One region of the Pseudomonas sp. NPDC086581 genome, then DNA from elsewhere that is predicted to be linked to it. Evidence: predicted binding sites of a transcription regulator. Region 1 holds the regulator's gene; each other region holds the start of a gene.

Region 1 (2,165 bases):
TAGTCGCGCAGGGCGTCGGTCACATCCAGTTGATGTCCACTGATGTTGACTTGCATACCGCTTTCTCCTTGTTGCCGTGTGTAAGAGGCAGGTTAGGGTGCCTGCCGCCGGAACACTTTGGCGTGGATCAACGTCACACCAGTCGCTTGCGTTCGCTCGAGGGAGAGATTCCTAGGGACTCCCGGTACTTGGCGACGGTACGACGTGCCACTTGAATGCCCTGTGCCTCCAGTAAACCAGCGATCTTGCTGTCACTCAATGGCTTTTTCGGACTTTCCGCCGCGACCAGTTTCTTGATGATGGCGCGAATCGCGGTGGACGAGCACTCGCCGCCTTCGGAGGTGCTGACGTGGCTGGAGAAGAAGTACTTCAGCTCGAAGATGCCACGGGGCGTGTGCATGAATTTCTGCGTGGTGACACGGGAGATGGTCGATTCGTGCATTCCCACCGCCTCGGCGATATCGTGCAGGACCAGTGGCTTCATCGCTTCCTCGCCGTATTCGAGGAAGCCGCGCTGGTGCTCGACGATCTGGGTCGCCACCTTCATCAGCGTCTCGTTGCGGCTCTGCAGGCTCTTGATGAACCAGCGCGCTTCCTGCAGTTGGTTACGCATGAAGGTGTTGTCGGCGCTGGAGTCGGCACGGCGCACGAGGCCCGCATACTGCGAGTTCACGCGCAGGCGCGGCACCGCTTCCTGGTTCAGCTCCACCAGCCAGCGGTCGTTGTTCTTCCGAACGATGACATCCGGGACGACGTATTCGGCTTCGCCGGATTCGATCTGGGAACCTGGGCGCGGGTGGAGCGACTGGATCAGTTCGATGGTCTCGCGCAGCTCGTCTTCCTTGAGCTTCATACGCCGCATCAGCTGGCTGTAGTCACGGCTGCCGAGCAGATCCAGGTGGTCGCTGACCAGGCGGATGGCTTCGGCCAGCAGGTAGGTCTTGGTCGGCATCTGGCGCAGCTGCAGGAGCAGGCATTCGCGCAGGTTGCGCGCGCCGACGCCGGCGGGTTCGAGCTGCTGCACCCGGCGCAGGACGACTTCCACTTCATCCATCTCCACGCCCAGTTCCGGGTCGATGGAGGCGAGGATGTCGTCGAGGGACTCGTCGAGGTAACCGTCATCCGTGATGCCGTCGATGATGCTCAGGGCGATCAGGCGGTCGGTATCGGACATCGGCAGGAGGTTGAGCTGCCACAGCAGATGGCTCTGCAGGCTTTCGCCGGCGGAAGTGCGGGAGGTGAAGTCCCACTCGTCGTCATCGTTGCTGGGCAGGCTGCTGGCGCTGGTCTGGTAGATGTCTTCCCAGGCGGTATCGACCGGCAGCTCGTTGGGGATGCGCTCGGCCCACTGGTCCTCGTCGAGGCTGTCGACGCTGGGTGTGGTGCTTTCCTGGAAGTTGTCCTGGGAGCTGCTGCTGGTGCCGTTGGCGCCGGATTCGGCACCGTCCGCCATGGGATCGCTGTTATCGAAATCCTCGCCTTCTTCCTGGCGCTCCAGCATCGGGTTGGACTCCAGGGCTTCCTGGATTTCCTGTTGGAGGTCCAGCGTGGAAAGCTGGAGCAGTCGGATGGCCTGTTGCAGCTGCGGAGTCATCGTCAGCTGCTGGCCCATCTTGAGGACTAGCGATGGTTTCATGGCTGGAACTAGGCACCTTGTTCGCTGGCGCGAAGCGCGCCATATCCACGACTACGGACACCGGGGTGCCGCGAGGAAGCAAATTATATGCCTGAGTTTGGACGCTTTGCCTAGGGGCTGTCGACCTTTCGTTACAACCCGGTTGCGCCAGGGTAGACCAGGCAGCCGGGTGCGTCGCGGAGCGGCCGACGAGCCGCGCCACGCTTGGAGGGGAGATGGATCTGCCGCGCCCAGGCAGGGCGCGGCGCAGGGGTCAGAGACGGAACTCGTGGCCCAGGTAGACTTCCTTCACCAGGTCGTTGGCGAGGATGCTCTCGGCACTGCCTTCGGCGATCAGCTGACCGTCGTTGACGATGTACGCCGTTTCGCAGATATCCAGGGTCTCGCGGACGTTGTGGTCGGTGATCAGTACGCCGATGCCCTTGGCCTTGAGGTGGTGGATGATCTGCTTGATGTCGCCCACGGAGATGGGGTCGACGCCGGCGAAGGGCTCGTCGAGCAGGATGAACTTTGGCGAACTGGCCAGCGC
Region 2 (2,165 bases), on a different contig from region 1:
GGGTGCACGAAGGTGCGCACCTTGATTTCTTCTTCCGACTTCAGCTCGATGTAGGCATCGATGAACTCGTCGGTGAACACGCCGCCCTTGGTCAGGAACGCACGGCCCTTGTCGAGTTCTTCCAGCGCCTCTTTCAGGCTGCCGCAAACCTGCGGGATTTCCTTCGCCTCTTCCGGCGGCAGGTCGTACAGGTTTTTGTCGGCGGCATCGCCGGGGTGAATCTTGTTCTGGATGCCGTCCAGGCCGGCCATCAGCAGAGCGGCGAAGCACAGGTAGGGGTTGGCAGCCGGGTCCGGGAAGCGCGCTTCGATGCGGCGGGCTTTCGGGCTGGATACGTACGGGATACGGATCGAGGCGGAACGGTTGCGAGCCGAGTAGGCCAGCATAACCGGGGCTTCGAAGCCCGGAACCAGACGCTTGTAGGAGTTGGTGGCCGGGTTGGTGAAGCCGTTCAGGGCCTTGCCGTGCTTGATGATGCCGCCGATGAAGTACAGAGCGGTATCGGACAGACCGGCATAGCCTTCGCCAGCGAAGGTGTTCTTGCCATCCTTGGAGATGGACATGTGAACGTGCATGCCCGAGCCGTTGTCGCCGTACAGCGGCTTCGGCATGAAGGTCACGGTCTTGCCGTAGGCGTCGGCTACGTTGTGGATGCAGTACTTCAGGGTCTGAACTTCGTCAGCCTTGGCAACCAGGGTGTTGAACTTCACGCCGATTTCGTTCTGGCCGGCAGTCGCCACTTCGTGGTGGTGAACTTCGATGACCAGGCCCATTTCTTCCATGGCGTTACACATGGCGGTACGGATTTCGTGGTCGTGGTCGACCGGCGGTACCGGGAAGTAGCCGCCCTTGACGCCCGGACGGTGACCTTTGTTGCCGGTCTCGATGTCAGCGTCGGTGTTCCAGGAAGCCTGCTCGGAGAAGATCTTGAACATCGAGCCGGAGATATCGGACTTGAACTTCACTTCGTCGAAGATGAAGAACTCCGGCTCCGGGCCGACGAATACGGTGTCACCGATACCGGTGGACTTCAGGTACTCCTCGGCGCGCTTGGCGATGTTGCGCGGGTCGCGCTCGTAGCCTTGCATGGTGCTCGGCTCGATGATGTCGCAAACGATGATCAGGGTCGGCTCTTCGGTGAACGGGTCGAGCACGGCGGTGCTGTCGTCCGGGAGCAGGATCATGTCGGAGGCTTCGATGCCCTTCCAGCCTTCGATGGAGGAGCCATCGAACATCTTGCCGGCTTCGAAGAACTCGTCGTCCAGCGCATCGCGGGCGGGCATGGTGACGTGCTGCTGCTTGCCTTTGGTATCGGTGAAGCGCAGGTCAACCCACTTCACGTCATGATCTTTGATCAGTTGTTGCGACTTGTACGACATGCTGTCCTCCAGGAGGGATTAGAGCTGGGAGCTTTCTGTGCCCCAGTATCGGGTGATGCCGGCCGGCATAGTCGGCCAGGGCAACCTGCCTCACAAGAGAGCAAGTTGCGTGCCAGTGCCCGTAAATGGGCAGGGGCCCTGAAATCACGGGGTGTAGCGGGTGTTACAGAGAATTGCGCAATAATAGTGCACCGCTTTGGTGCTTCATCGTGGTGCGCCAGTCCATTTTGGTGCGCAAAAAAGAAAGTCTTCGATTTCTGCTCAAGTCTTGAGCAATTTCGGATATAATTCCGCCCCTTTTTTTCAGTCCCATGGCAATCGCCCGATCCGCATGAAACTCATCGTCAAGGTCTTCCAGGAAATCACCATCAAGAGCCGGCCGGTGCGCAAGCGCTTCATCCGCCAGCTGGCGAAGAACATTCGCACGGTGCTCCGCGACCTCGACCCCGAGCTGCTGGTCGAAGGCGAGTGGGACAACCTCGAGGTCGAGACCAAGGTCACCGATCCCAAGGTCCTGCGCGAGATGATCGAGCGCCTGACCTGCACGCCAGGCATCGGCCACTTCCTGGAAGTGCACGAATACCCGCTGGGCGATTTCGACGACATCCTCGAGAAGTGCAAGGCCCACTTTGGTGACAAGCTGCCGGGCAAGGTCTTCTCCATGCGCTGCAAGCGCGCCGGCAAGCACCCCTTCACCTCCATCGACGTGGAACGCTACGTCGGCGGTGGCCTTCGCCAGCATTGCGGCGCGGCGGGCGTCTCGCTGAAGAACCCGGAAGTGGAAGT
Region 3 (2,165 bases), on a different contig from region 1:
GCTGACCGTTGAGAAGAAGGGCAAGAAGAACATCTTCTCCGGCCGCATCCTCGAGATCGAAGGTCTGAACGACCTGACCGTCGAGCAAGCTTTCGAGCTGTCCGACGCCTCCGCCGAGCGTTCGGCTGCCGGTTGCACCATCAAGCTGCCGGAAGAGGCCATCGCCGAGTACCTGAAGTCCAACATCACCCTGCTGCGCTGGATGATCGGCGAAGGCTACGGCGACGCCCGTACCCTGGAGCGCCGCGCGCAAGCGATGGAAGCCTGGCTGGCCAACCCGCAACTGCTGGAAGCCGACAAGGACGCCGAGTACGCAGCGGTCATCGAGATCGACCTGGCCGACGTCAAGGAGCCGGTACTCTGCGCTCCGAACGACCCGGACGACGCCCGTCTGCTGTCCAGTGTCGAAGGCCGCAAGATCGATGAAGTCTTCATCGGCTCCTGCATGACCAACATCGGTCACTTCCGCGCTGCCGGCAAACTGCTGGACAAGGTCAAGGGTGGCATTCCGACCCGTCTGTGGCTGGCTCCGCCGACCAAGATGGACGCCCACCAGCTGACCGAAGAAGGCTACTACGGCATCTACGGCAAGGCCGGCGCGCGCATGGAAATGCCGGGCTGCTCGCTGTGCATGGGTAACCAGGCTCGCGTACAGACCGGTTCCACCGTGGTCTCCACTTCGACCCGTAACTTCCCGAACCGTCTGGGCGACGCCACCGACGTGTTCCTGGCATCCGCCGAGCTGGCCGCTGTCGCTTCGATCATCGGCAAGCTGCCGACCGTCGAGGAGTACATGGCCTATGCGAAGGACATCGACAGCATGTCTGCCGATATCTACCGCTACCTGAGCTTCGACCAGATCGCCGAGTTCCGCGAAGCTGCAGCCAACGCGAAGATCCCGGCCGTCCAGGTCTGAGATTCCTAGCGTGATGAAAAGCCCCGCCTCGTGCGGGGCTTTTCTTTTCCAGGACCCGGAATAGAGCGCTCACGCCCTCTCCTAACGATGGGCCTAATACTTATTGACCGGTTGCGCCACGGGCTACCGGGTCTAAGGTGGACGACAGGCTCCTGCCGATATCCGTGCTCAGGTGCCCTTGTGGAACCCTCCAGAGGTGCGCTCCCTTCCTCTGCGCCCCGCCTCCATGGCGGGGCTTCTTTTTTTTCCGCACTGCCACTGGCACAGCACTTGCTCGACTCCTGCTACCTGCGGCCCAACGATGGACCGCCCCCGACAATGGCGTCGCGGCTACCTTCCTTTGACGGCAGGCAGCGCGGCGCTTTTTTGTATGGATCACGTGCTCAGAGGTGGAGATGATCGACAGCACCAGCCCATTGCCCGACAGCCTGGCCTGGGTGGCCGGCTCCGATGCCCCGGAGAAGACTGCGCTCAACCTGGGCTTCATGGCCCTGACTGACTCCGCCTCTCTGGTGGTAGCTGCTACCCAGGGCTTCGGCCAGCCCTACGGCCTGACACTCAACCTGCAGCGGCAAAACTCCTGGGCCGCCCTGCGCGATCGGCTGCTCAGCGGCGAACTGGACGCCGCGCAAAGCCTCTACGGGCTCATCTACGACCTACAACTTGGCCTGGGCGGCGCCCCAGCTACCGACATGGCCGTGCTCATGGGCCTGTGCCAGAATGGCCAGTCGATCAACCTCTCCGCCCCCTTGATGCGCGATGGCGTGACCTCTGCCGAGGCACTGCAAAGCCACGTGCGCCAGAATGGTGCGCAACTCACCCTGGCGCACACCTTTCCCACCGGCACCCATGCGATGTGGCTCTACTACTGGCTGGCCAGCCACGGCATCCATCCCCTGCATGACGTGCGCAGCCTGGTGGTGCCGCCGGCACAGATGGTCGAGCACCTGAAAGCAGGGCGCATCGACGGCTTCTGCGCCGGCGGTCCCTGGGGCGCACTGGCGGTGGACGAAGGGATGGGCTTCACCCTCGCCACCAGCCAGCAGATCTGGCCGGACCACCCGGAGAAGGTCCTGGGCACCACCCGCGCCTTCGTCGAGGAATATCCCAATACCGCCCGCGCACTGATCATGAGCCTGCTCGATGCCAGCCGCTTCATCGAAGCCAACGCCGACAACCTGCGCAGCGCTGCCCAACTGATCAGCAGCGAAGACTACGTCGACGCCCCGCTCGCCAGCATCGAGCCGCG
Region 4 (2,165 bases), on a different contig from region 1:
CGCGCCATGCCCGACGTGGACCAGGACCGCGTCGCGGAAATCCGCCGCGCGCTGATGAATGGCGAGCTGCAGAACGACACCAGCGTGCTCGCCACCAGCATCCTCTCTTACCATCGCGGCAGCGACGCATGACCCAGCGCGCGCGGCTGCTGCAGGTGATCGAGCAGGACATCCAGCAGGATGGTCGCGATTGCCTGACGCTGCGCGACCGCCTGCAGGAGCTGTATCGCCACCTGCTGGCGCGGGACAGCGCGCAGATCGAGGCGCTGAACCCGGACATCCAGGCACTGCTCGAATCCGTCGCCGGCCGCGCCCAGCGCCGCAGCCGTGTGCTGCGCGCCTTTCACCTGCCGATGGACGCCGACGGCATGCGCACGCTGCTGTCCAACTACAAGCCGCCGCGCCGCGAGGAATTGCAGCAGGAGTGGCTGCAACTGGGCCAGCTCACCGCCCAGTGCAAGCGTCTCAACGAGCGCAACGGCAAGCTGCTGGCGATGCACCACGACATCCTCAGCCAACTGATGGGCGATCCGCGCGAACAGCCGGTGTATTCGCGCCAGCTGTACTGATCCCGCGCTCGTCCTTCACGGGCTCTATTCGCCAGCAAGGACTGGGCGTCCCCCTCGGTCCTACGGAGAGCGCGCCGGCATTTCCTTGTAGGAGCGAGCTTGCTCGCGAACCGCACGGCACCCAACTCCCCCGTCACCCGCAAAACACCCCGCCAAAACCCCTTAACGAATCCCTCCCCACGGTCGCCTTTTGTCTTCATCAAGGTGCGCGCCCGGCAGGCGGAAATGCCGCTTCCCGCTGCGCGCCAAAACACGCCGGGCGGAAGTGACGCTTCTCCCCGGTCAGCCCGAAAGCCCCATATGGCGGGCCTTCCGGCGTTGGCACCGTAATTGCTCTTCCGACCCAAAGAGGTGGATTCAGATGGCGACCATAGATTCCGATTACGTCAAAAGCATGGCCCAGCAGCTGGCCACGTACGAAGTGCAGAACGGCCTGAGCAAGGCGGACCGCAACAAGTCCTCGTACCAGTCCCAGCTGACCGCCGTGACCTCCCTGGAGTCGGCACTCAAGACCTTCTCCTCGGCGGTGAAGAGCCTGCAGGGCGTGACCGGCAGCAAGACCAGCATGCTGGTCAACAGCGCCACCACCAGCAAGGACGGCTACCTGACCGCCAAGGTCGACAAGAACGCCGTGCCCGGCAGCTATGACTTCTTCGTCGAGCAGCTCGCCACCAGCCATCAGCTGTCCCTCTCCGGCCTTCAGGCCGGCGATGTCGACACCCAGGGCACCCTGACCCTGACTCAGAACGGCAAGTCCTTCGATATCGACCTGAGCAAGATCGACACAGACGGCGATGGCAGCAACTCGCTGGACGAGCTGGCCGCAGCGATCAACAAGGCCACCGACAACACCGGCGTGAAGGCCACCCTGGTACGCAGCAACGGCCAGGTGTCGTTGGTGCTGGGGGCGGAGAAGTCCGGCGCGGACAACGCCATCAGCCTGTCGCTGAGCGGCACCGACAGCGCCAACAGCGCTTTCGAGAACACCATCGGTAATCCGCAGGAACTGTCCAGGGCGCAGGACGCCCGCGTCCGCCTTGGCGGCGAGAACGGCATGCTGCTGACCAACGCCAGCAACACCTTCGACAACATCATCGATGGCGTCAGCGCCACCTTCACCCAGGCGCAGAAGTCCGGTGAGCAGGCCATCCGCCTGACCGTCGCGCAGGACCAGAGCGAAACCAAGAAGAAGGTGCAGACCTTCATCGACGCGTTCAACGCGCTGGCCAGCACCATCGACAGCCTGACCGCCGCCGGCGACCAGAACGGCAACTCCCGTGGCGCCCTGGCGGGCGACTCCAGCGTGCGCGCCATCGAGAATTCGCTGAACCAGATGGTCCGCACCACCTTTGGCGGCGCCAACCTGATCAACCTGGGTATCAGCGCCGACCGCAGCGGCAAGCTGACCCTCGACGCCACTCGGTTCGAGAAGGCCATCGCCAGTGACCCCGAGTCCCTGGACAAGCTGTTCATGGGCAAGGGCAACCTGCTCGACAGCCTGGACAAGGGCGTCGCCGTCTACACCAACAGCACCAATGGCGTCATGAAGAACCGCAAGGACGCCCTGAACAACAGCCTGCGCCGCGTCGACGATGA

The links. The regulator sigma-54, encoded in region 1, starts transcription at its own class of promoters, with help from an activator protein. The targets are predictions, from matches to a motif close to ANTGGCATNNANNTTGCTNT.
Region 2: glnA (glutamate--ammonia ligase) is a predicted target of sigma-54. The motif match lies at 1,477-1,496, and genes of this name have one in related genera.
Region 3: ACIPK7_RS24465 (CmpA/NrtA family ABC transporter substrate-binding protein) is a predicted target of sigma-54. The motif match lies at 1,174-1,193, and genes of this name have one in related genera.
Region 4: fliD (flagellar filament capping protein FliD) is a predicted target of sigma-54. The motif match lies at 887-906, and genes of this name have one in related genera.

Annotation. Positions count from the first base shown of each region.
Region 1 is NZ_JBIVBR010000023.1:20,317-22,481, forward strand. It holds gene hpf (ribosome hibernation-promoting factor, HPF/YfiA family) at 1-56, opposite strand, end outside; gene ACIPK7_RS29045 (RNA polymerase factor sigma-54) at 134-1,636, opposite strand; gene lptB (LPS export ABC transporter ATP-binding protein) at 1,890-2,165, opposite strand, start outside.
Region 2 is NZ_JBIVBR010000010.1:300,960-303,124, forward strand. It holds gene glnA (glutamate--ammonia ligase) at 1-1,379, opposite strand, end outside; gene thiI (tRNA uracil 4-sulfurtransferase ThiI) at 1,711-2,165, shown strand, end outside.
Region 3 is NZ_JBIVBR010000013.1:145,476-147,640, forward strand. It holds gene acnB (bifunctional aconitate hydratase 2/2-methylisocitrate dehydratase) at 1-916, shown strand, start outside; gene ACIPK7_RS24465 (CmpA/NrtA family ABC transporter substrate-binding protein) at 1,312-2,165, shown strand, end outside.
Region 4 is NZ_JBIVBR010000004.1:26,906-29,070, reverse strand. It holds gene flgM (flagellar biosynthesis anti-sigma factor FlgM) at 1-132, shown strand, start outside; gene flgN (flagellar protein FlgN) at 129-569, shown strand; gene fliD (flagellar filament capping protein FliD) at 931-2,165, shown strand, end outside.